DNA from 2 places in the Paenibacillus sp. FSL R7-0163 genome. Region 1 is predicted to be linked to the other one. Evidence: predicted binding sites of a transcription regulator. Region 1 holds the regulator's gene; the other holds the start of a gene.

Region 1 (11,095 bases):
AGGTTAAGCCGAGAAGGTGGAGCCGCAGCGAAAGCGAGTCTGAATAGGGCGACTTAGTATGTGGACGTAGACCCGAAACCGTGTGATCTACCCCTGTCCAGGGTGAAGGTGCGGTAACACGCACTGGAGGCCCGAACCCACGTACGTTGAAAAGTGCGGGGATGAGGTGGGGGTAGCGGAGAAATTCCAATCGAACTCGGAGATAGCTGGTTCTCCCCGAAATAGCTTTAGGGCTAGCCTCGGTATAAGAGTAGTGGAGGTAGAGCACTGATTGGGTGCGGGGTCCGCAAGGATTACCAAGCTCAGTCAAACTCCGAATGCCATATACTTATTGCCGGGAGTCAGACAGTGAGTGCTAAGATCCATTGTCAAAAGGGAAACAGCCCAGACCATCAGCTAAGGTCCCCAAGTGTGTGTTAAGTGGGAAAGGATGTGGAGTTGCACAGACAACCAGGATGTTGGCTTAGAAGCAGCCACCATTGAAAGAGTGCGTAATAGCTCACTGGTCGAGTGACTCTGCGCCGAAAATGTAACGGGGCTAAACACACCACCGAAGCTATGGCTAGATACTATGTATCTGGGGTAGGGGAGCGTTGTGTAGGGGTTGAAGGTGTACTGAAAAGAGCGCTGGACACTACACAAGTGAGAATGCCGGTATGAGTAACGAAAAGATCAGTGAGAATCTGATCCGCCGAAAGCCCAAGGTTTCCTGAGGAAGGCTCGTCCGCTCAGGGTAAGTCGGGACCTAAGGCGAGGCCGAAAGGCGTAGTCGAAGGACAACAGTTTGAAATTACTGTACCACCGTAATCCGCTATGAGCGATGGGGTGACGCAGGAGGGTAGTGACGCGGACTGATGGATGTCCGTCTAAGCAGTGAGGCTGATGTGTAGGCAAATCCGCACATCGATAAGGCTGGGCTGTGATGGGGAGCGAAAATTATAGTAGCGAAGGTCATGATCTCACACTGCCAAGAAAAGCCTCTAGCCAGGAGAAGGTGCCCGTACCGCAAACCGACACAGGTAGGCGAGAAGAGAATTCTAAGGCGCGCGGAAGAACTCTCGTTAAGGAACTCGGCAAAATGACCCCGTAACTTCGGGAGAAGGGGTGCCCCGGTAGTGTGAATAGCACGAGGGGGCCGCAGTGAAAAGGCCCAAGCGACTGTTTAGCAAAAACACAGGTCTGTGCGAAGCCGCAAGGCGAAGTATACGGGCTGACGCCTGCCCGGTGCTGGAAGGTTAAGGGGAGTGGTTAGGGGTAACCCGAAGCTATGAACCGAAGCCCCAGTAAACGGCGGCCGTAACTATAACGGTCCTAAGGTAGCGAAATTCCTTGTCAGGTAAATTCTGACCCGCACGAATGGCGTAACGACTTGGGCGCTGTCTCAACGAGAGATCCGGTGAAATTTTAATACCTGTGAAGATGCAGGTTACCCGCGACAAGACGGAAAGACCCCATGGAGCTTTACTGCAGCTTGATATTGAATTTGGGTACGATCTGTACAGGATAGGTGGGAGCCGTAGAAATCGGAGCGCAAGCTTCGGTGGAGGCGCCGTTGGGATACCACCCTGATCGTATCTAGGTTCTAACCTAGTACCCTTACCGGGTACGGGGACCGTGTCAGGCGGGCAGTTTGACTGGGGCGGTCGCCTCCTAAAGAGTAACGGAGGCGTTCCAAGGTTCCCTCAGAATGGTTGGAAATCATTCGCAGAGTGCAAAGGCATAAGGGAGCTTGACTGCGAGACCTACAAGTCGAGCAGGGACGAAAGTCGGACTTAGTGATCCGGTGGTACCGCATGGAAGGGCCATCGCTCAACGGATAAAAGCTACCCTGGGGATAACAGGCTTATCTCCCCCAAGAGTCCACATCGACGGGGAGGTTTGGCACCTCGATGTCGGCTCATCGCATCCTGGGGCTGAAGTAGGTCCCAAGGGTTGGGCTGTTCGCCCATTAAAGCGGTACGCGAGCTGGGTTCAGAACGTCGTGAGACAGTTCGGTCCCTATCTGTCGTGGGCGCAGGAAATTTGAGAGGAGCTGTCCTTAGTACGAGAGGACCGGGATGGACGTACCGCTGGTGCACCAGTTGTTCCGCCAGGAGCATGGCTGGGTAGCTACGTACGGACGGGATAAGCGCTGAAAGCATCTAAGCGTGAAGCCCCCCTCAAGATGAGATTTCCCAATTAGTAAGACCCCTTGAAGACGACGAGGTAGATAGGTTGGAGGTGGAAGTGCAGCAATGCATGGAGCTGACCAATACTAATCGGTCGAGGGCTTATCCTATACTTAGAATGCAGATTCGTTTCGGATTCAGTTTTCAGGCGATTAAGCCTGTAACACGCTTAGAAATTCATTCTCACTTCTGGTGATGAACCGAATTTCACGCGGCAGCGTCTGTTTCACAGACGCATGTTTGGTGGCGATAGCGGAGGGGTTCCACGCGTACCCATCCCGAACACGACCGTTAAGCCCTCCAGCGCCGATGGTACTTGGACCGAAGGGTCCTGGGAGAGTAGGACGTTGCCAAGCACACAAGACCACTGTTGAGTAATCGACAGTGGCTTTTTTGCGTCTATTATAGATTGTGGAAAACTTGTGGATAATTCATTGGAATTTGCAGAAAACTTACGCACATGTGGATAGATAATTAAAAGGCAAAAAATCACCGAATGGTGTGGATTAAGTACATATTTATGTAGATCTGTCAACAGAAAACCTAAGTAATACACGGGTTGCTGTGGATATAGTCAGATTTATGTGGATAGAGGGATTGATAAGTGGATAATTATTTTAACTTGAATAGGACAAGATTACAAGACTATTTTTGAAACTCCTTAAAGCTGTGGATAACTAAAAAAAGTTCGAAAAATATCCTTATAATTCGCACACAATACACTCTCTTGTTATACTAACCATAAAAGTAAATTCATAAATGGTGAGGTGAGTTTTGTGGATATCAGACAGTTGCACTCAGAAGAGTTTGATCTAAGCATGGATTTATCTGAATATGCTTTTCAATACAAGCTGCCTAGTGAGAAAAGGGCTAATGCTAAGGAAAGATTTAAAGCAGAACGCGTATGGGGTGCTTTTGAAGAAGGTACTTTGGAAGCCAAACTTACTCTTCTTCCATTCCAAGTGTACATACAAGGTAGATTAGTACCTATGGGAGGGCTCGCTGGGGTAGCGACATGGCCGGAGAATCGCAGACAGGGTCATGTGGCAAAGCTCCTAGCGCATACGCTGCAAACGATGAATGAGGCGGGGCAGACATTATCTTTTCTGCATCCGTTCTTGATCCCCTTTTATCGCAAATTTGGTTGGGAAGTTTATTGTGAATATAAGAAATACTCCATTCCTGTTGCCAAGTTTCCCAAGAAGGTTGAAGTTGAGGGCAAGGTAAGACGCGGTGTTAAAGATATCGTAGTATTGGACAACTTATACAATCGTTTTGCAGTTAGATATAACGGAACACTTAAGCGTGATTTGGACTGGTGGGAGAACTCTGTTCTGGATGATGAAGGTCAGACTGCGGTATTTTATTCACAGCTTGGGGAACCTGAAGGATACGTATTATATAAGATAGAAAATAGAGAACTGGTCATTGATGAATTTGTGTTTTTGAACGAACAGGCCCGGCAGGGGCTGTGGACATTTCTTGCGAATCACGATTCAATGGTGACCGGTGCATCGCTAAAACTGGTGCCATCCGATGATATGTTACCCTTTTTGCTGCCTGATCCGCGTATAGAGCAGGAGAACTATCCTTATTTTATGGCGCGTATTGTGAATGCTAAAGTATTTGTGGAGAGTTATTCTTTTAAGCGTCACAGCAGTCAGAAGAAACAGGTTATTTATATTGAAGATAAATATGCACCATGGAATGACGGGTTGTGGGAATGGACGGTCTCCGAAGAGGGAGCAGCAGCTTTCTTGCGTATAGAGGGTGAACGGGATGCAGCTGACTTAAGCTGTGATATTGGCACGCTGACGATTCTAATGTTTGGATATAAACGCCCTGCAGAGCTGGCTCGTTATGGACTTGTGACTGGTAGTCCGACGGCTCTGGAATGGCTCGAAGAAATCATACCGCAAGCTGAAACCGCACTTTTTGATCATTTTTAGAAAATAATTAGGCTCTCCCCTTCGAAAGATGCTGGGAGAGTTCTTTATTTCCGAATACATTCGCTGAAAAAAGTGAAAAATAAGAGAATCCTCTTGGAATTAGCACAGAATATGTTATAATATTAAAAAGTCAAAGAAAGTCAAAGTCAACGCACCTGATGACATACAGTGCGATCCTCTGAATTCGTGAAGTTTTCTTCAGACTTATATGAATGAAGTTCACTAATGAATGTCATTAAGGATGCGGGCCGCAACCGATATTATGAAGCTTTAAAGAGCACTGGAGGATGAGTGATGCGCAATATCTCTGATATTATTGAACAATATCTGAAGAATATTTTGCATGAAAGTCCCGAAGGTACGGTGGAAATCCAGCGAAATGACCTGGCGGACCAGTTCTCATGCGTACCGTCACAGATCAATTATGTTATTAGTACACGCTTTACACTGGAAAAAGGCTATGTGGTGGAAAGTAAGCGTGGTGGCGGGGGATATATTCGTATTCAACGTTTTGAATTGCCGCCCAACGTGGCACTGCATGCCCATTTAAACCATACTATAGGTGGCGGGATAGATCAGAACGCTGCCGAAGGGTTGATTTATCAACTGGAGGAAGCTGGTTTTCTAAGCAAGCGTGAGGCGTGTCTTATGCGCGCTGCTGTTTCTCGGGATTGCCTAACGGTTAAGATTCCATATCGGGATGAGATTCGGGCCAAGATTATGAAGGCGATGTTAATCTCTTTGTTAGGCAAATAATTGTCAATCATAAGGGAGGGGCTTTCGCTTATGCAATGTCAGGAATGTGGCGTCAAGCCAGCAACACTCCATTTCACCAAGATCGTGAATGGAGAGAAGACAGAATTTCATATCTGCGAGAGCTGTGCGCGGGAGAAGGGTGAACTGATCCCGGGAACTGCTGGAGGATTCTCCATTCACAGCTTGCTGTCCGGTCTGCTTGATCTTGAAGGGGCCGGTAAGGAAAAGACGGCTGCTACGAAGACTACGCAGAGTCTGCAATGTGAGAATTGTGGGATGACGTACTCGCAGTTTAGCAAATTGGGTCGTTTTGGCTGCAGCTCCTGTTATAAATATTTTAACAGTGCACTGGACCCGCTCTTTAAACGGGTGCATGGCAGCACTTCGCATGTAGGCAAGATTCCCAAACGTGCTGGAGCACAGATTGTGTTCAAACGGCAAATTGATGAATTGAAGCTGGAATTACAGCAAAGTATCGCACAGGAGGAATTCGAAACTGCGGCAGAGCTGCGGGATCAAATTCGCCAACTTGAAAAAGAAATGGCACAAGAGTAAAGTCTTTGATATATAGGGGGGATATGACATGTCAAGTCTCCGATTTACTGAACAAGCGCTTAGTGATTGGATGCGCTCGGGAGGCAGTCACTCCGAGATTGTAATTAGCAGCCGTATGCGGATTGCACGTAACTTAGAGCATCTTCCATTCCCTATGCTTGCTTCCTTAGAGCAATCGGAAGAAGTATTAGAGCTGCTGGCCCCTGTGTTTCATGGGGAAACTGCTGCCGAATCCGGATCTTTTCAACTGATAAAGCTTGCTGAAGTGAATGAACTGGACAAAAAGGTATTGGTCGAGAAACATCTCATCAGTCCTAATCTGGCTAATGATTCACGTGGTGCAGCTGTGATATTAAATGAAGATGAGTCGGTCAGCATCATGATTAACGAAGAAGACCATCTGCGGATCCAATGTCTGTTCCCGGGTCTTCAGGTAAGAGAAGCATGGGAACGTGCGACAGCCATCGATGATATCTTCGAATCGGCTGTTAATTACGCTTTTGATGATAAAAGAGGATACTTGACCAGTTGTCCCACCAATGTGGGTACAGGGCTGCGTGCCTCAGTAATGCTGCATTTGCCAGCACTAGTAATGACCCAACAGATCAATCGCATATTGTCAGCAGTGAATCAAGTGGGATTGACTGTAAGAGGAATTTATGGTGAGGGCAGCGAAGCAGTAGGGAACATCTTTCAAATTTCCAATCAGATTACTCTCGGTCAAACGGAAAGTGAAATCATCGAGAACCTTCACAGTGTAGTCACCCAGATTATAGAGCATGAACGAAATGCCCGTGAAAGGCTGCTTGTAGATTCCGCTTTAAGAATTACAGACCGAGTGAAAAGATCTTATGGGATTTTGTGTTATGCAGCTCTAATGGAGCTTAAAGAATCCGCACAACGGCTGTCTGATGTGAGACTTGGGGTCGACCTTGGCATACTGGAAGGCCCTTCGATTTCCGTGCTTAATGAGCTTAACGTTAAGACACAGCCAGGATTTCTGCAAAAAATGTTCGGTGACGAGATGAACGCTACTGAACGGGATATGTATCGGGCGAAACTGCTCCGAGAAACACTGGGAACACAACATTAATATAGATATTTATTATTCATGGAGGTGCAGGAGATATGATGTTTGGAAGATTTACGGAACGCGCACAAAAAGTGCTAGCGCTAGCGCAGGAAGAAGCTGTTCGTTTAGGACACAACAATATTGGCACAGAACATATTTTGCTAGGACTTATTCGTGAAGGAGACGGCATTGCTGCTAAAGCATTAATCGCTTTGGGTCTGGGTCTTGAGAAAATCCAGGACGAAGTGGAGACACTGATTGGCAGAGGCCAAGAACAACCTACGAACATTGCTTATACTCCTCGCGCCAAAAAAGTAATCGAGTTGTCGATGGACGAAGCCCGCAAGCTGGGACATACGTATGTCGGCACTGAGCATATTCTGCTAGGACTTATTCGTGAAGGAGAAGGTGTCGCGGCTCGTGTGCTTAATAACCTCGGCATCAGCTTGAACAAAGCTCGTCAGCAAGTGCTTCAGCTTCTGGGAAGCAGCGAGGCTGCATCCAGTCATAGCGGAACACCTGCTAATGTCAGCACACCGACTCTAGACGGCCTAGCACGCGATTTGACGGCTTATGCCAAGGATGGCAACCTGGATCCGGTTATCGGTCGTAGCAAGGAAATTGAACGTGTTATTCAGGTACTGAGCCGCCGGACGAAGAACAACCCCGTGTTGATAGGTGAACCTGGGGTTGGTAAAACAGCTATTGCTGAAGGCCTGGCCCAAAAGATCATTAATAATGAAATTCCAGAAACACTGCGCGACAAACGCGTAATGACGCTCGATATGGGTTCTGTAGTGGCTGGTACTAAATATCGCGGTGAGTTTGAAGACCGCCTCAAGAAAATCATGGATGAGATTCGCCAAGCGGGGAATATCGTACTCTTTATCGATGAGCTTCATACGCTGATCGGTGCTGGTGGCGCAGAAGGTGCTATTGATGCATCTAACATTCTTAAGCCGGCTTTAGCCCGCGGAGAACTTCAGTGCATCGGTGCGACGACGCTGGATGAATATCGTAAATATATTGAAAAAGATGCAGCTTTGGAGCGCCGTTTCCAACCGATTACGGTGGATCAGCCATCTCCAGAAGAAGCGGTACAAATTCTATTTGGACTTCGCGATCGTTATGAAGCACATCACCGTGTGAAAATTACGGATGAAGCTATCGTGGAAGCTGTAAAGCTGTCTGATCGTTACATTCCGGATCGTTTCCTGCCGGATAAAGCCATTGACCTTATCGATGAAGCAGGGTCTAAAGTAAGGCTTCACTCTTACACTATCCCGCCAAATCTGAAGGAACTAGAAATGCGCTTGGATGATATCCGCAAGGAGAAGGATTCCGCTGTTCAGAGCCAAGAGTTTGAGAAAGCGGCTGCCCTGCGTGATACGGAGCAAAAAATCCGTGAAGAGCTTGATACGACTAAGAACCAGTGGAAAGAAAAACAAGGACGCACGGATTCTGAAGTTACTCCTGAAGATATCGCACAGGTTGTAGCAAGCTGGACGGGGATCCCTGTAAGCAAGCTGAAGGAAGAAGAGACCGACCGTCTGCTTAACATGGAGGCTCTGCTGCATGAACGAGTGATTGGTCAGGACGAAGCTGTTAAGGCTGTCAGCCGGGCATTGCGCCGGGCGCGTGCGGGTCTTAAAGATCCGAAACGTCCAATGGGCTCGTTTATCTTCCTCGGTCCTACGGGTGTAGGTAAAACTGAGTTGGCACGTGCGCTTGCTGAAGCTATGTTCGGCGATGAAAATGCGGTCATTCGTATTGATATGTCGGAATACATGGAGAAGCACTCCACGTCCCGTTTAGTTGGTGCCCCTCCTGGATATGTCGGCTATGAAGAAGGCGGCCAATTAACAGAGAAGGTACGTCGTAAACCATACTCTGTAGTACTGCTTGATGAAATTGAAAAAGCGCATCCGGAAGTATTCAACATTTTGCTGCAAGTGCTTGAAGATGGTCGTCTTACCGACTCTAAAGGCCGGGTAGTTGACTTCCGTAATACACTTATCATTCTGACCTCTAACGTAGGCGCACAGGCAATCAAGAAGAATTCGACGCTTGGATTCACGGCTGTGCAAGATGCAGGAGCAGAATACGGCAATATGAAGGGCAAGGTTATGGAAGAGCTTAAGAAGAGCTTCCGTCCAGAGTTCTTGAACCGGATCGACGAAATCATCGTCTTCCACTCACTCGATGAGAAACATATCGCTGAGATCGTTACGTTGATGTCTGATGAGCTCCGCAAGCGCCTGCGTGAATATGATGTTGATTTCGTACTCACGGATGCAGCGAAGGCCTTCTTGGCTAAAGAAGGTTATGACCCAGCCTTCGGTGCGCGTCCATTGCGTCGGGCAATTCAGAAGCATATTGAGGACCGCCTTTCTGAGGAATTGTTGAGAGGAAATATCCAAAAGGGTGATTCCCTCAATATTGATGAGGTGGGCGGAGAGCTTGTGGTGACTAAAGTGGACGCTCCAGTAGCGCCAGCGCTTGAAAAAGAAGTAGAATCCGAATAAAATAAACATGGCTTTCGCTCCTTATTTATAGAGGAGCGGAAGCTTTTTTTATTGGAAATAGATCAATTTAAAATATACATTTAATGCAAATACCGAATGACCTTTCGTTAAAGGGGTAGAAATGGTAAACTTTCATTAGAAGAAAATGATCCGAATTGTAAACAGTTCGGACCGTAAGGAGAACAAATGGCTAAAGCAAAAACAAAATTTTTTTGCACCGACTGTGGATACGAATCGCCAAAATGGTTCGGGAAATGCCCAGGGTGCCAGGCTTGGAACTCCATGGTGGAGGAAACGGAAAGCGTAGTCAAAACACAGGGAATGAATGCCCCTATTTTTCATAGTAAAGAAAAGGCACAGTCGATCATAAGTATAGAAAGTGACAAGGAACCGCGCATACTGACAGGTATAGGTGAGCTTAACCGTGTTCTCGGTGGGGGGATCGTACCAGGATCGCTGGTACTAGTAGGGGGAGACCCAGGAATCGGTAAATCTACGCTCTTATTACAGACCTCGCACGCCCTTACAACACAGGGATTGCGAGTACTGTATATCTCGGGCGAAGAATCGGTAAGGCAAACTAAGCTGCGCGCGGATCGCCTCGATGCGTTGTCAACGGAGCTTTATGTACTATGTGAGACAAATATGGAAAGCATAGAAGAAGCGATCGAACAAATCCAGCCACAATTTCTTGTCATCGATTCTATTCAGACCGTATTTATGCCAGAAGTAACGAGTGCGCCAGGCAGCGTGACCCAGGTTCGGGAGTGTACGACAAGATTTATGCGTATCGCTAAGATTCGTGGAATTGCAACAGTTCTCGTTGGTCATGTTACCAAGGAAGGGGCTATTGCTGGACCACGGATGCTTGAACATATGGTGGACTGCGTGCTGTATTTTGAGGGTGAGCGGCATCATACGTATAGACTTTTGCGGGCTGTAAAAAACCGCTTTGGCTCTACGAATGAAATCGGCATTTTCGAAATGGGTGAAGCGGGGCTTACCGAAGTAGAGAATCCATCGGAGCTCTTTTTATCGGAACGTCCGCTTGGCGTGGCTGGTTCTACTGTGGTGGCCAGTATGGAGGGAACTAGACCTGTGCTTGTAGAACTTCAGGCACTTGTTGCTGCCACCCACTTCCCTTCTCCACGGCGAATGTGCACAGGCATGGATCACCAGCGGATGGCACTTATTATCGCTGTACTCGAGAAACGGATGGGCATGTTCCTGCAGAATCAGGATGCATACCTGAATGTTGCCGGGGGAGTAAAGCTGGATGAACCGGCGATTGATCTAGCTGTAGCTATTAGTATCGCCTCCAGTTTTCGTGATATTTCAACAAAACCTTACGACGTTTTCTTCGGAGAAGTAGGACTTACCGGTGAGGTAAGAGGCGTTTCGCGCGCGGAAATGCGCGTTAAGGAGGCCGCAAAGCTTGGCTTCCGGCGGGTGATTATGCCTGAGAAGAGCATGAAGGGATGGAAGCACCCGCAAGATATCCAGATTATTGGCGTCAGTACCGTAGCAGATGCACTATCGGTCGCGTTAGATTAGGGGGCACAGGGATATGAAAGAATATAACCAATTAGAGAATATGAATGATCTGCTCAGACTGGCGGCACCGGGTACACCTTTTCGGGAAGGTTTGGAGAATGTGCTGCGCGCTAAGACAGGGGCACTTATTGTCGTAGGGTACAGTCCTGAGGTGATGGACGTAGTGGATGGCGGATTCTCCATTAACTGCGATTTTTCGCCCAATTATTTATATGAGCTAGCTAAAATGGACGGAGCTATTATTCTAAGCGAGGATTTAAAGCGTATATTGTATGCTAATACACAACTTATACCGGATTCCTCTATCTCATCCATCGAGACGGGGATCCGTCACCGGACCGCGGAGCGGGTAGCGAAGCAAACGGGTAAGCTGGTGGTTTCCATTTCACAACGCCGCAATATCATCACGCTTTATCAAGGCTCGATACGTTATGCACTCAAAGAGATCGGCGCTATTTTGGCAAAGGCTAACCAAGCGATTCAGACACTCGAGAAGTATAAAGCAGTGCTCACGCA
Region 2 (11,095 bases), 810 kb from region 1:
GGCCCTGGACAAACTGACGGAAGATGAATGGGTCAAAATCGCCCGGGAGAGCGATGAGATCGGGTTCTGCCTAACCGCACCGGAGCAGGAGTGGATCCCTGAGCGGGCTGCAGATCCGGAAGGCGCAGTGCCGGAAGAAACAGAAGGAGCGACGCCGCAAGGCGGGTTCATCCGTTTTGAGACAGGGTTGTTGTCACTGCATCAGCTCGAGACCGTACTCAACCATCTGCCTGTAGATCTAACCTTCATTGACGAGAATGATGTCGTTCGATATTTTTCACACGGGAAGGAACGTATCTTTGCTCGAACTAAAGCGGTTATCGGCCGTACAGTACAGAACTGTCATCCCCCGCAAAGTGTTCATGTGGTAGAGAAGCTTTTGGAAGACTTTAAGGCAGGTCGTAAGGATGCTGAAGACTTCTGGATCAACATCAAGGATAAGTTTATCTACATCCGTTACTTCGCTGTACGAGACGAGTCAGGCCAATATATGGGCACGCTAGAGTTCACACAGAATATCGCTCCTATCCGAGCACTAGAGGGACAAAAGCGCATTTTATCAGAATAAATCGGTACGTTGGGTTATTTTCCAGATAATAATATAGGTACAAGACTCTCTTACTTAGGCGTAAGGGGGTCTTTTTAGAATATAATAGAGTATACTCTTAAAATAAGGAATTCCCGGGTGTGTTGTCTTTCCTTGACCACAGAGAGGGCTTCTATTATAGTTGGTACTTAGGATTAACTATTTTAGTATAAAAAAAGGTGGCTTGTTACATGTCTGAGAATATCTACGTTGGCGTGGATTTGGGTGGAACTGCAATTAAGGTTGGAATCTGTAATGCTGAAGGTACCCTGCTACATACTTATGAGGGACCTACAGGAACTGCAGAGGGTGTCGATACTGTTATCGATAATATCGAGAAGTATGTACGCCAAATTGTGGAGGATTCCCCGTACTCTTGGGATCAGCTTGCAGGTGTAGGAGCGGGTGTAGCCGGGTTCACAAATATTCGTGAAGGAATCATCATCCTTGCGCCTAACATAGGATTTAGAGATGTGCCGATCCGTTCCATTTTGGAAGATCGTTGGAACAAGCCTGTCAAAATAGACAATGATGCGAATGTGGCTGCACTGGGGGAAGCTTGGAGTGGTGCGGGACGTGGCGTTGATAACTGTGTCTGCTATACGCTTGGAACAGGTGTCGGTGGCGGAATCATTATTAATGGAAAGATTTATCAAGGTTTTGCGGGATTAGCTGGTGAGCTTGGACATATCACAGTAGTGCCGGATCTGGAAGCTATTCAATGCGGCTGTGGCAACATGGGCTGTCTGGAAACCGTTTCCTCCGCTACAGGTATTATCCGCATGGCTAATGATGCAGTAGCTCGTGGCGATCGTACTTCCCTCTCTATGGTAGAGAAGATTGCTGCGAAAGAAGTCTTTGATGCGGCTAAGGCTGGCGATGAAGTAGCTATCCGTATAGTGAATCGTGCAGCGTACTATCTGGGTAAATCCATGGCTTCTGTTGCGGCTGTGCTTAACCCTGAAGTATTTATCGTTGGCGGCGGTGTGTCTAAGGCTGGAGATATTCTATTTGATGAGGTTCGTCGTGTGTTTGCGAAATTGACACCGGCTCCGCTTCAAACTGGTGTATCGATTATTCCAGCTGAGCTTGGCAATGACGCAGGTATTGTTGGGGCTGCCGGCCTTTTGCTGCGTTCTTAAAAGACGGGAAGTATTCATATACTAAATCTAGGGAGGGGACGCTTTTATGACCGAATTGGACAATACCCCAACGGCTGGAGCCACCCTGATTATTATTACGGGAATGTCAGGTGCGGGGAAGACAATTGCTGTACAGAGTCTGGAAGACCTAGGGTTCTTCTGTGTCGATAATTTACCACCGGTGCTGATTCCCAAGTTCGCAGAGCTAATTGAACAGTCGAAGGGTAAGATTGCCAAGGTAGCCCTTGTAATTGACCTGCGTGGTCGAGAATTCTTCACTGCTTTGTCTGAGTCTCTTGCCTATATCAAGGATGAGTCAACCATTGGCTGTGAGATCTTGTTTTTGGATGCTACAGATTCAGTACTTGTTCAGCGTTACAAGGAAAGTCGACGTCATCATCCATTAGCACCTAAGGGGCTGCCGCTTGATGGTATCAAGCTAGAACGTAAGATGCTTGAAGAATTGAAAAATTCAGCTACGTTATGTTTAGATACCAGCAGTATGAAGCCTGTGCAGCTTAAGGAGAAGATCATTTCACGGTTTTCGCATCTAGGAAAAAGTACGCTTTCCGTCAATATTACATCCTTCGGATTTAAGTACGGTATCCCTATTGATGCAGATCTTGTCTTCGATGTCCGCTTCTTGCCTAACCCACATTATGTGGACCATCTGCGGCCTAAAACCGGCCAGGATAGTGAAGTCTACGATTATGTAATGAAGTGGCCTGAAACACAGGTGTTCCTGACCAAACTGCTCGATATGCTTCATTTTCTAATTCCGCAATATCGTAAGGAAGGTAAGTCCCAGATTATCATTGGCATTGGCTGTACGGGAGGTAAACACCGTTCCGTAGCCATATCCGAGTATTTGGGTAAAATGCTGGGCGTTAGCGAGACGGAATCCGTAACCGTTAGTCATAGGGATTCCGAGCGTGATCGGCACTAGAGAGAAGGGGTCATAGTGGCTGAAGAACAAAGACAGCGTCCACGTATCGTCGTTATGGGCGGTGGCACGGGGTTGTCTGTCATGCTTCGTGGTTTAAAAGAGAAGCCATTAGATATTACTGCTATTGTTACCGTTGCCGATGATGGGGGAAGCTCTGGTATTTTACGCAGTGAACTGCAAATGCCTCCTCCTGGGGACATCCGCAACGTATTGACAGCTATGGCTGATGTTGAGCCGCTCATGGCAGAGATTATGAGATACCGTTTCAACACGGGTGAGGGACTAGCTGGTCATAGTCTCGGCAACTTGATTCTTGCTGCGCTCACGGATATATCTGGCGATTTCGTTACGGCTGTTCGGGAGCTCAGTAGATTATTCGCTGTTCGCGGCCGGGTATTGCCTGCGGCCGGTGAAGCTGTAATCCTGCATGCAGAAATGTCGGACGGCACGATTATCACGGGGGAGTCCAAAATCCCTGAAGCTGGCGGGATCATCAGACGAGTGTCCTTGGAGCCGCCAGATGTAGAACCGTTGCCCGAAGCGCTTGAGGCGATTCGGAATGCAGATGCGATCCTGCTGGGTCCTGGCAGTCTGTATACGAGCATTCTTCCCAACCTGCTTGTTCCGAAACTGGCAGAAGCGGTTGTATCTTCGAATGCTATCAAAATTTTCGTCTGCAACGTAATGACTCAGCCGGGTGAAACGGATAACTATACCGTCAGCGATCATCTTCAAGCTGTATATGATCATATCGGGATCGATTTATTCGATTATGTTATTGTTAATGACGGTGAGATTCCGGAACAGGTCCAGACGAAGTACGCCGAGAAGGGCGCGCGCCCGGTGCAGCTTGATAAAGAAGCGCTGGATGGCAATGGATACAAGGTTATAGCCGATAAACTGGTTTTATTCCGAACTTATTTGAGACATGATACCGATAAGCTTAGCCATCACATTTATCAGCTTGTGCAGGATTGGATAAACAGAAACCCTAGGGTATAACTTATAGATGAGAATGAAGTACTTATCAAGAAAGAGGTGAGACCCTTGTCTTTTGCGGCCCTTACCAAAAAAGAGCTGACGATGGTGGAGAGTGAACCCTGCTGCGAGAAGGCGGAAATGTCAGCGCTTATCCGTATGAATGGATCTGTGCAGCTTTCAAGCAAAAAGGTTATTCTCGACATTTCGACGGAGAACGCCGCGATTGCAAGGCGGGTATATTCTTTACTTAAGAAATATTACCAGGTCCATATTGAGCTACTCGTGCGTAAAAAAATGCGTTTGAAGAAAAATAACGTCTATATCGTCAGAATTCCAAACCGTGTACAAGAGATCCTAAAGGATCTTAGAATTGTGTCGGAAGGATTTATTTTTACCGATGGTATTGATGATGAGATTGTTGGGAATAACTGCTGCAAGCGTGCTTATTTGCGCGGTGCTTTTCTGGCTGGCGGATCGGTTAATAATCCGGAAGGCTCCTCCTACCATTTGGAGATTTCCTCGATGTATGAGGAACATTGTAAAGCATTAGTGGATCTGGCTGGGGAATTCCACTTAAATGCACGCTGTATTGAACGTAAAAAAGGATTCATTCTTTATATTAAAGAAGGCGAGAAGATCATTGAATTCTTAAGTTTGATTGGAGCGCATCAGGCGTTGTTCAAATTTGAGGATGTAAGAATTATGCGCGATATGCGTAATTCCGTGAATCGGATCGTGAACTGCGAGACCGCAAATCTCAACAAAACAATAAGTGCTGCGGTGCGGCAGATTGAGAATATCAAGCTGTTGCAGCGAGAAATGGGATTGGAGAATTTGCCGGATAAACTGCGTGAAGTAGCAGAAATTCGAATGGCGCATCCAGATATCAACCTCAAGGAGGTTGGTGAAATGCTCAAAGGTACAGTCAGTAAGTCGGGAGTAAATCATCGGCTTCGTAAGATTGATGAGCTGGCGGACAAGGTTCGAGGCGGCTAATTACTTTTTTTCTAGTGTGGTTTACGTTATAATGATATAATAATATAAAATTAATGTGAAACTTTTGGGGAGAACTCAATTAGGGGGTAAGCGTTTCATGACAAAGCACCCGGTAGTTGTTCGGTTGAAGACAGGGCTTCATGCCCGACCGGCAGCATTGTTTGTGCAAGAAGCTAACAAGTTTTCGTCGGAGATTTTCGTGGAAAAAGATGATAAAAAAGTAAATGCTAAAAGTATTATGGGGATTATGAGCCTCGCTATCAGTTCCGGCACGGAGATTTACATTAGCGCGGACGGTGCGGATGCCGATCAAGCTGTAAACGCTTTGACAAGTCTGGTCAGCAAAGAAGAGCTTGAGAACCAATAATAGGAAGACAACATCGTTTCTGCTAGGAAGACTTTATTTATCGCATGACCAAAAGCCCTTCGGGGCTTTTTTTAATACCAAAAAATAGATTGAGACGTGCAACATTTACCAAAATGACTCGTCTAGAGGATAATAACAAATCACAAGAAATGAAAGGGGCTGGCAAATATGAAAGGTTTATTGAAGAAAATTGGTTCAGTGATGATCGTAGGGAGTTTGTTAATTGGAGGGATCAGCATGAGTGGTGTTTTCCAAGGTCCTGCAAAGGCTTACGCAGATGAAGTGCAGAAAAATGTCGTTAGTGTAGTAGGTAAAGGCGAATTGTCCCTCAAGCCGGATATCGTATACTTGACCATCGGTGTGGATACTACGGCCACAACTGCGCAAGAAGCGCAGAAGACCAATGCCGCTAAAATTCAGAAGATTATGACTTTACTAAAGAATACTTGGAAAATTGCAGATAAAGATATTCAAAGCACGCAGTTTTATGTGCAACCCAATTATAGTTACAGCGAAAAAGAAGGACAGCAAGTGAAGGGGTACAACGCCAATCATACGCTGTTAGTGTCTTATAGAGATCTGACCAAGGTTGGTGAATTGCTGGACGCTGCATCTGCGGCAGGGGCAAATAATATCGGAAATGCACGTTTTTCTGTGGAAGATACTTCTGCATTTGAAGCTCAGGTGATTGAAAAAGCGATGGCGAATGCAGATGTTAAAGCAGGTGCTATTGCTAAGGCAGCTAAACGCAGCTTGGGTCAAGTGATCACGGTCAGCCAAAATGATGGCGATATCACTCCGGTTTATTTTGAACAGAATCTAAAAATGAATATGGCTGCAGCAGATGCTGGTGCAAGCACATCCGTGCAACCCGGAGTAGTTAAAGTTACAACTCAGCTAAGCGTAATGTATGAATTGAAATAGTATCAGAACAAGGTGAATGCAGAGAGGAGAGGTGATCTTCCACTAATAATAGTGGGGGGCGCCTCTTTTTTTGTGTAAGTTCTCTACAATTCTGTTTAATAAATTGGAAAGGAGAGGAAAAATAAGATGATGAATATTATTTCAAAAGAAACAGTACGCAAATGGGGCATAGGTCTGATGTCGGCAGGTTTATTGTTTGGTGGAGGTCTGCTGCCCAGCGAAACGGGTTATGCAGCAGCTAGTAAAACGGAGAATAAAGCTATTGATTCGCGTATCGTTTTAAAGGCAAACGGGATAAATTCGTTACAGGAAGGTATTTTGAAGGAAGGACAGGCCTGGATTCCCATAACTTTTATGCGAGATGTGTTGGGATTACCGCTTGCGTATGATAAGAAGGAAAATGCGTACATGATTGGAAAAGGATCGGCCAAGGCGAAGTTGATGTTATCCAGTTACGGTACTTCTGTGTGGGTGAACAACTATTTCATTCGAGAGTATGAAGGGAAGTTAATTAATAATCGCCTCTATGTTCCATCAGGATTGTTAAATGATTATATGGGTTATAAGGTAGATTGGAGTCGGGCCGCCAGTAAGCTGAATGTGGTGAACAGACCGCAGAACGCGCTGACGGTAACCACGGAAACTTATGCTAAAGATCGGGCAGAAGCTTTTATTCAGCTTGATTATCCGAAGATCAGTGGATTGGGCAATTCCAGTGCGCAACAAGCTATTAATAATACTTTGAAGGAAAGTGTTATGAAATTCGCGGCGGGTGCAGAACAGGATATCTCCGATCGAGATGGAGCAGAGCCCAAATACACCTATGATTCAGGTTATGTAGTGACCTACAATCAGAATGGTGTGATCAGCATAGTGATGCATCAGTATAGCGATACGGGCGGCGCTCATGGAATGACTAACCGTGAGGCATTCACCTTCTCGCTTAAAGATGGTAAACGTCTATTGTTGGGCGACCTGTTTGGAGCTAATCCAAACTACAAAAAACAGCTGAATGCTAAGCTGAGCAAGCTGCTGAAGGCAGAGGATAGTTATTTGGGAGGATTCAACGGATTGAATACGGAGAAATATTTCTATCTGAAGGATGACAAGGTTGTTCTGTTCTTCCAATTATATGAGTACACAGCGTATGCTGCAGGCTTCCCTGAGTATACCTTTAGTTTCAAAGAGCTTTTGCCGGATGACAGCAGCCCGTTTGCTGGCATGAAATAAATGGAGATACCTCGTCTCCGCTAATGTCAGCACAAGGCATCTCCCCCTTACCGGAGTTGTCTCTAGTTCATATGCTAAAGGGAGTAACTAGTTTATGAACGGGGGAGAGCTATGGGCTACCAATATACTGCAATTGGCGATTCCTTGACGACTGGATTTGGTGCTCTGCCAGGTAACGGTTTTGTTCCGGTGTACCGTAGAATGGCAGAAGGGAGACTGCGGACTACTGTAGCCTCTACGAATTTAGGCGTGAACGGAATGACTACTTCAGAGCTGGAGCAGCGGCTGCGCGGAAATTCCATGATGCGTGAGGCCGTTCGAGAAGCCGATATCATCACTGTGTCTATCGGTGGTAATGATTTGATTCACGCGGCCAAATCAGCAGCAAGACAGCAAGGGAACTTATCCGCAGAACTGCGCAGATCGCTTCAGGAATGCAAACAAAATTTCTCTGCAATTATGAATATCCTTATACAATTGAAGGCGAGGACGCGTAGACCTTTTATCATTAGAATTGTGGGATTATATAATCCCTATCCTCAGGTGGTTGGTGCGACAGAGTGGGTCAGACAGTTTAATCAATACGCAGCACAGTACAGCAGCCGAGTCTGTGGATTTGCTTCGATTTACAGTGAGTTCGCAGGAAATGAGAGAGGGCTGTTATCCATTGATCATTTGCATCCGAATGGCCGGGGTTATCGCGTAATTGCCGAGAAGCTGGATGCACTAGGTTATGGCGGGCTGAATTGATTGGATTTAGGTCTTCTATAAAATATAAAGAGGCTGTGCCCTATCCGTTATGGTTAGAGCACAGCCTCTTTATATTTTTACTTTATAGCTTACACACCGCTAGGCAATGTCTTCTCGATTACTTTATCTACGATACCATATTCAGCCGCGTCTGCAGCAGTCATGAAGTAGTCGCGATCTGTATCCTTCTCAATACGTTCTAGAGGTTGACCCGTACGTTCTGCTAGAATACGGTTCAGCTTATCGCGCAATTTGAGGATGCGGCGGGCACGGATTTCAATGTCCGTTGCTTGACCTTGAGCACCACCCAGAGGCTGGTGGATCATGATCTCGCTGTTAGGCAGTGCAAAGCGTTTGCCTTTGGCGCCAGCGTTTAGCAGGAAAGCTCCCATGGAAGCTGCCATACCCACACAGATGGTGGAAACGTCTGGTTTAATGTACTGCATTGTATCAAAAATAGCCATACCTGCAGTAATGGAACCGCCTGGGCTATTCACGTAAAGGTGAATGTCCTTGTCAGGATCTTCGGCAGCCAAGAACAGCATTTGTGCGATGATAGAATTGGCTACCACGTCATTAACCTCCGTTCCAAGGAAAATGATGCGGTCCTTCAGCAGGCGGGAATAGATGTCATAAGCGCGCTCGCCGCGGTTGCTCTGTTCTACTACCATAGGAATATAACTCACGTGGAAAACCTCCTTGATATTGGTTCTTTAAATGTATTCATTTTTACTCTTGCCGTATTACCCACATGATAAACAAATTCAAACAAAAAGTCAAAGAAAGTCAAACTTATATTCAAAAAAAAGAGCCGACAAGCGGCTCTTTGGTTAAGTAGTAGTATAGGCACTACTAAATTATGTGCAAAAATGAAATTAATGGCGCGCCCGCCAAGAATCGAACTTGGATCTCAGGCTTCGGAGGCCTACGTCATATCCATTGGACCACGGGCGCAACAAAAATGATTATAATACAATTTTTACACAATTGCAATGTAATATTAATACTGGACAAGCGCTCTAGGGACAGGCATCGGGCGCTATATCTTTTTCTGACCTTATTAATGTATAAGAAGACAAGCGCTTGAGAATTCTACTCTCGGAAGACTTGCGCTTCGAGCAATATTTGGTTAGAATATGGGTGGGACTTAAAAAGTTTACCCGGGACGTTTTGAGACCATGAACAAGGGAATAGAGGAAGACGAAGTTGCAGGAGTGAAAGTATGCGTAATTTATTAGATATCCAAAAGCAGCTTCTGCCTGATCTCATGGAAACCCTTAAGAGACGGTACACGATTCTTCATCAGATCATGCTGTCCGATATTATTGGGCGCAGAACGCTAGCCGCTTCGCTAGATATGACTGAGCGGGTACTGCGTGCCGAGACGGATCTTCTGAAATCGCAAGGGCTTATTGAGATCGAGAGTGTTGGCATGCGCATTAGCGCTGCTGGACGTAGACTGCTTGATTTGCTAGAGCCGGTTGTTAAGAGCCTATTTGGTCTGGATGAGCTGGAAGAGAAAATTCGAGCAACGTATGGTCTGGATAAAGTTATTGTAGTACCGGGTGATTGTGAGTCATCGCCGTTCACCAAACGAGAGCTTGGCCGGGCGGGTGCGAAAGCGCTGCTGAGTATACTTCGCCCAGATGATACAGTTGCCGTCACAGGTGGATCGACGCTTGCCGATATGGCTGATCAACTGACACCACCGTTGTCCCTTTCCTATAAGAACGCTTGGTTTGTTCCGGCGCGTGGAGGATTAGGAGAGAGTATGGAGATTCAAGCCAACACGATTGCCTCAACAATGGCAAAGCGGGTTGGAGCCAACTACCGGTTGTTGCATGTCCCTGATTTGCTTAGTGGGGATGCATACCAATCGCTGGCACTTGACTCTAATATTGGAGAGATTGTACAAACCATCCGCAGTTCGCGTATTATTGTACATGGGATTGGGGATGCCATTGAAATGACCCGCCGCCGCAAACTGGACGAGGCTACAGTCTCGGAAATCCAGGGTGAAGGGGCAGTGGCCGAATCTTTTGGCTATTATTTCAATGAAGAGGGTCAGGTTGTCCATACCATGCTTACGATGGGTCTACGTCTAGAAGATATTATTCGGACAGAGAAAGTCATCGGTATTGCAGGAGGCAAACCCAAGGCCAAAGCCATTCATGCCATGCTGCGTTTCGGGCAGGAGAATATTCTCGTCACGGACGAGGCTGCCGCAGTAGAAATAGGCAAGGAAATTGACAATCAACTACAGCTATCTTCGTAGTTTTTAGATTGCAGGCAATAACATACTTCTTGCATCATACTTAACATTGTTGTCATGACAGACCTCACCGTCTGTTTTGAATAAATAAAACGAATTCTAGGAGGAACTATTCAATGAGTGTAAAAGTTGGAATTAACGGTTTTGGACGTATTGGACGCCTTGCTTTCCGCCGTATTCAAAATGTAGAAGGTATCGAAGTGGTAGCAATCAACGATTTGACTGACGCTAAGATGCTTGCTCATTTGCTTAAATATGATACAACTCAAGGTAAATTCCAAGGTGATGTTGAAGTGCATGATGGCTTCTTCAAAGTCAATGGTAAAGAAGTTAAGGTTCTTGCTAACCGCAACCCTGAAGAATTGCCATGGGGCGACCTAGGCGTTGATATCGTACTTGAGTGCACAGGTTTCTTCACAACTAAAGAAGCAGCTGAAAAACACTTGAAAGGTGGAGCTAAGAAAGTAGTTATCTCCGCTCCAGCTACTGGCGACATGAAAACTGTCGTTTACAACGTTAACGATGACATTCTTGATGGTACTGAGACTGTTATTTCCGGCGCATCTTGCACAACTAACTGCCTAGCTCCAATGGCAAAAGTACTGAACGACAAGTTCGGTATCGTTGAAGGCTTGATGACTACAATTCATGCTTACACTGGCGACCAAAACACTTTGGATGCTCCACATGCTAAAGGTGACTTCAGACGCGCTCGTGCAGCAGCTGAGAACATCATTCCTAACACTACTGGTGCTGCTAAAGCAATCGGTCTGGTTATTCCAGAACTTAAAGGTAAATTGGATGGTGCAGCTCAACGTGTTCCAGTTGCAACTGGTTCCCTGACTGAGCTTGTAACTGTTCTTGATAAGAGCGTTACTGTTGAAGAAATCAACGCAGCAAT

Evidence for each region. Region 1 encodes CtsR, which represses protease genes until heat stress. Its sites were predicted from a motif close to ATGGTCAATAAAGGTCAAACA; they were not measured.
Region 2: a site for CtsR is predicted at 8,695-8,715, ahead of clpP (ATP-dependent Clp endopeptidase proteolytic subunit ClpP). Genes of this name have one in related genera too.

The regions. Positions count from the first base shown of each region.
Region 1 covers NZ_CP150224.1:6,792,634-6,803,728, forward strand. The annotation lists rRNA gene NST45_RS29725 (23S ribosomal RNA) at 1-2,278, shown strand, start outside; rRNA gene rrf (5S ribosomal RNA) at 2,408-2,524, shown strand; gene NST45_RS29735 (GNAT family N-acetyltransferase) at 2,945-4,117, shown strand; gene NST45_RS29740 (CtsR family transcriptional regulator) at 4,412-4,873, shown strand; gene NST45_RS29745 (UvrB/UvrC motif-containing protein) at 4,904-5,428, shown strand; gene NST45_RS29750 (protein arginine kinase) at 5,457-6,521, shown strand; gene clpC (ATP-dependent protease ATP-binding subunit ClpC) at 6,557-9,025, shown strand; gene radA (DNA repair protein RadA) at 9,212-10,579, shown strand; gene disA (DNA integrity scanning diadenylate cyclase DisA) at 10,593-11,095, shown strand, end outside.
Region 2 covers NZ_CP150224.1:5,982,916-5,994,010, reverse strand. The annotation lists gene NST45_RS26250 (DUF438 domain-containing protein) at 1-568, shown strand, start outside; gene NST45_RS26245 (ROK family glucokinase) at 778-1,728, shown strand; gene rapZ (RNase adapter RapZ) at 1,775-2,674, shown strand; gene NST45_RS26235 (YvcK family protein) at 2,729-3,676, shown strand; gene whiA (DNA-binding protein WhiA) at 3,722-4,651, shown strand; gene NST45_RS26225 (HPr family phosphocarrier protein) at 4,749-5,018, shown strand; gene NST45_RS26220 (SIMPL domain-containing protein) at 5,187-5,942, shown strand; gene NST45_RS26215 (DUF4163 domain-containing protein) at 6,069-7,172, shown strand; gene NST45_RS26210 (GDSL-type esterase/lipase family protein) at 7,284-7,922, shown strand; gene clpP (ATP-dependent Clp endopeptidase proteolytic subunit ClpP) at 8,012-8,608, opposite strand; tRNA gene NST45_RS26200 (tRNA-Arg) at 8,802-8,876, opposite strand; gene NST45_RS26195 (sugar-binding domain-containing protein) at 9,145-10,197, shown strand; gene gap (type I glyceraldehyde-3-phosphate dehydrogenase) at 10,311-11,095, shown strand, end outside.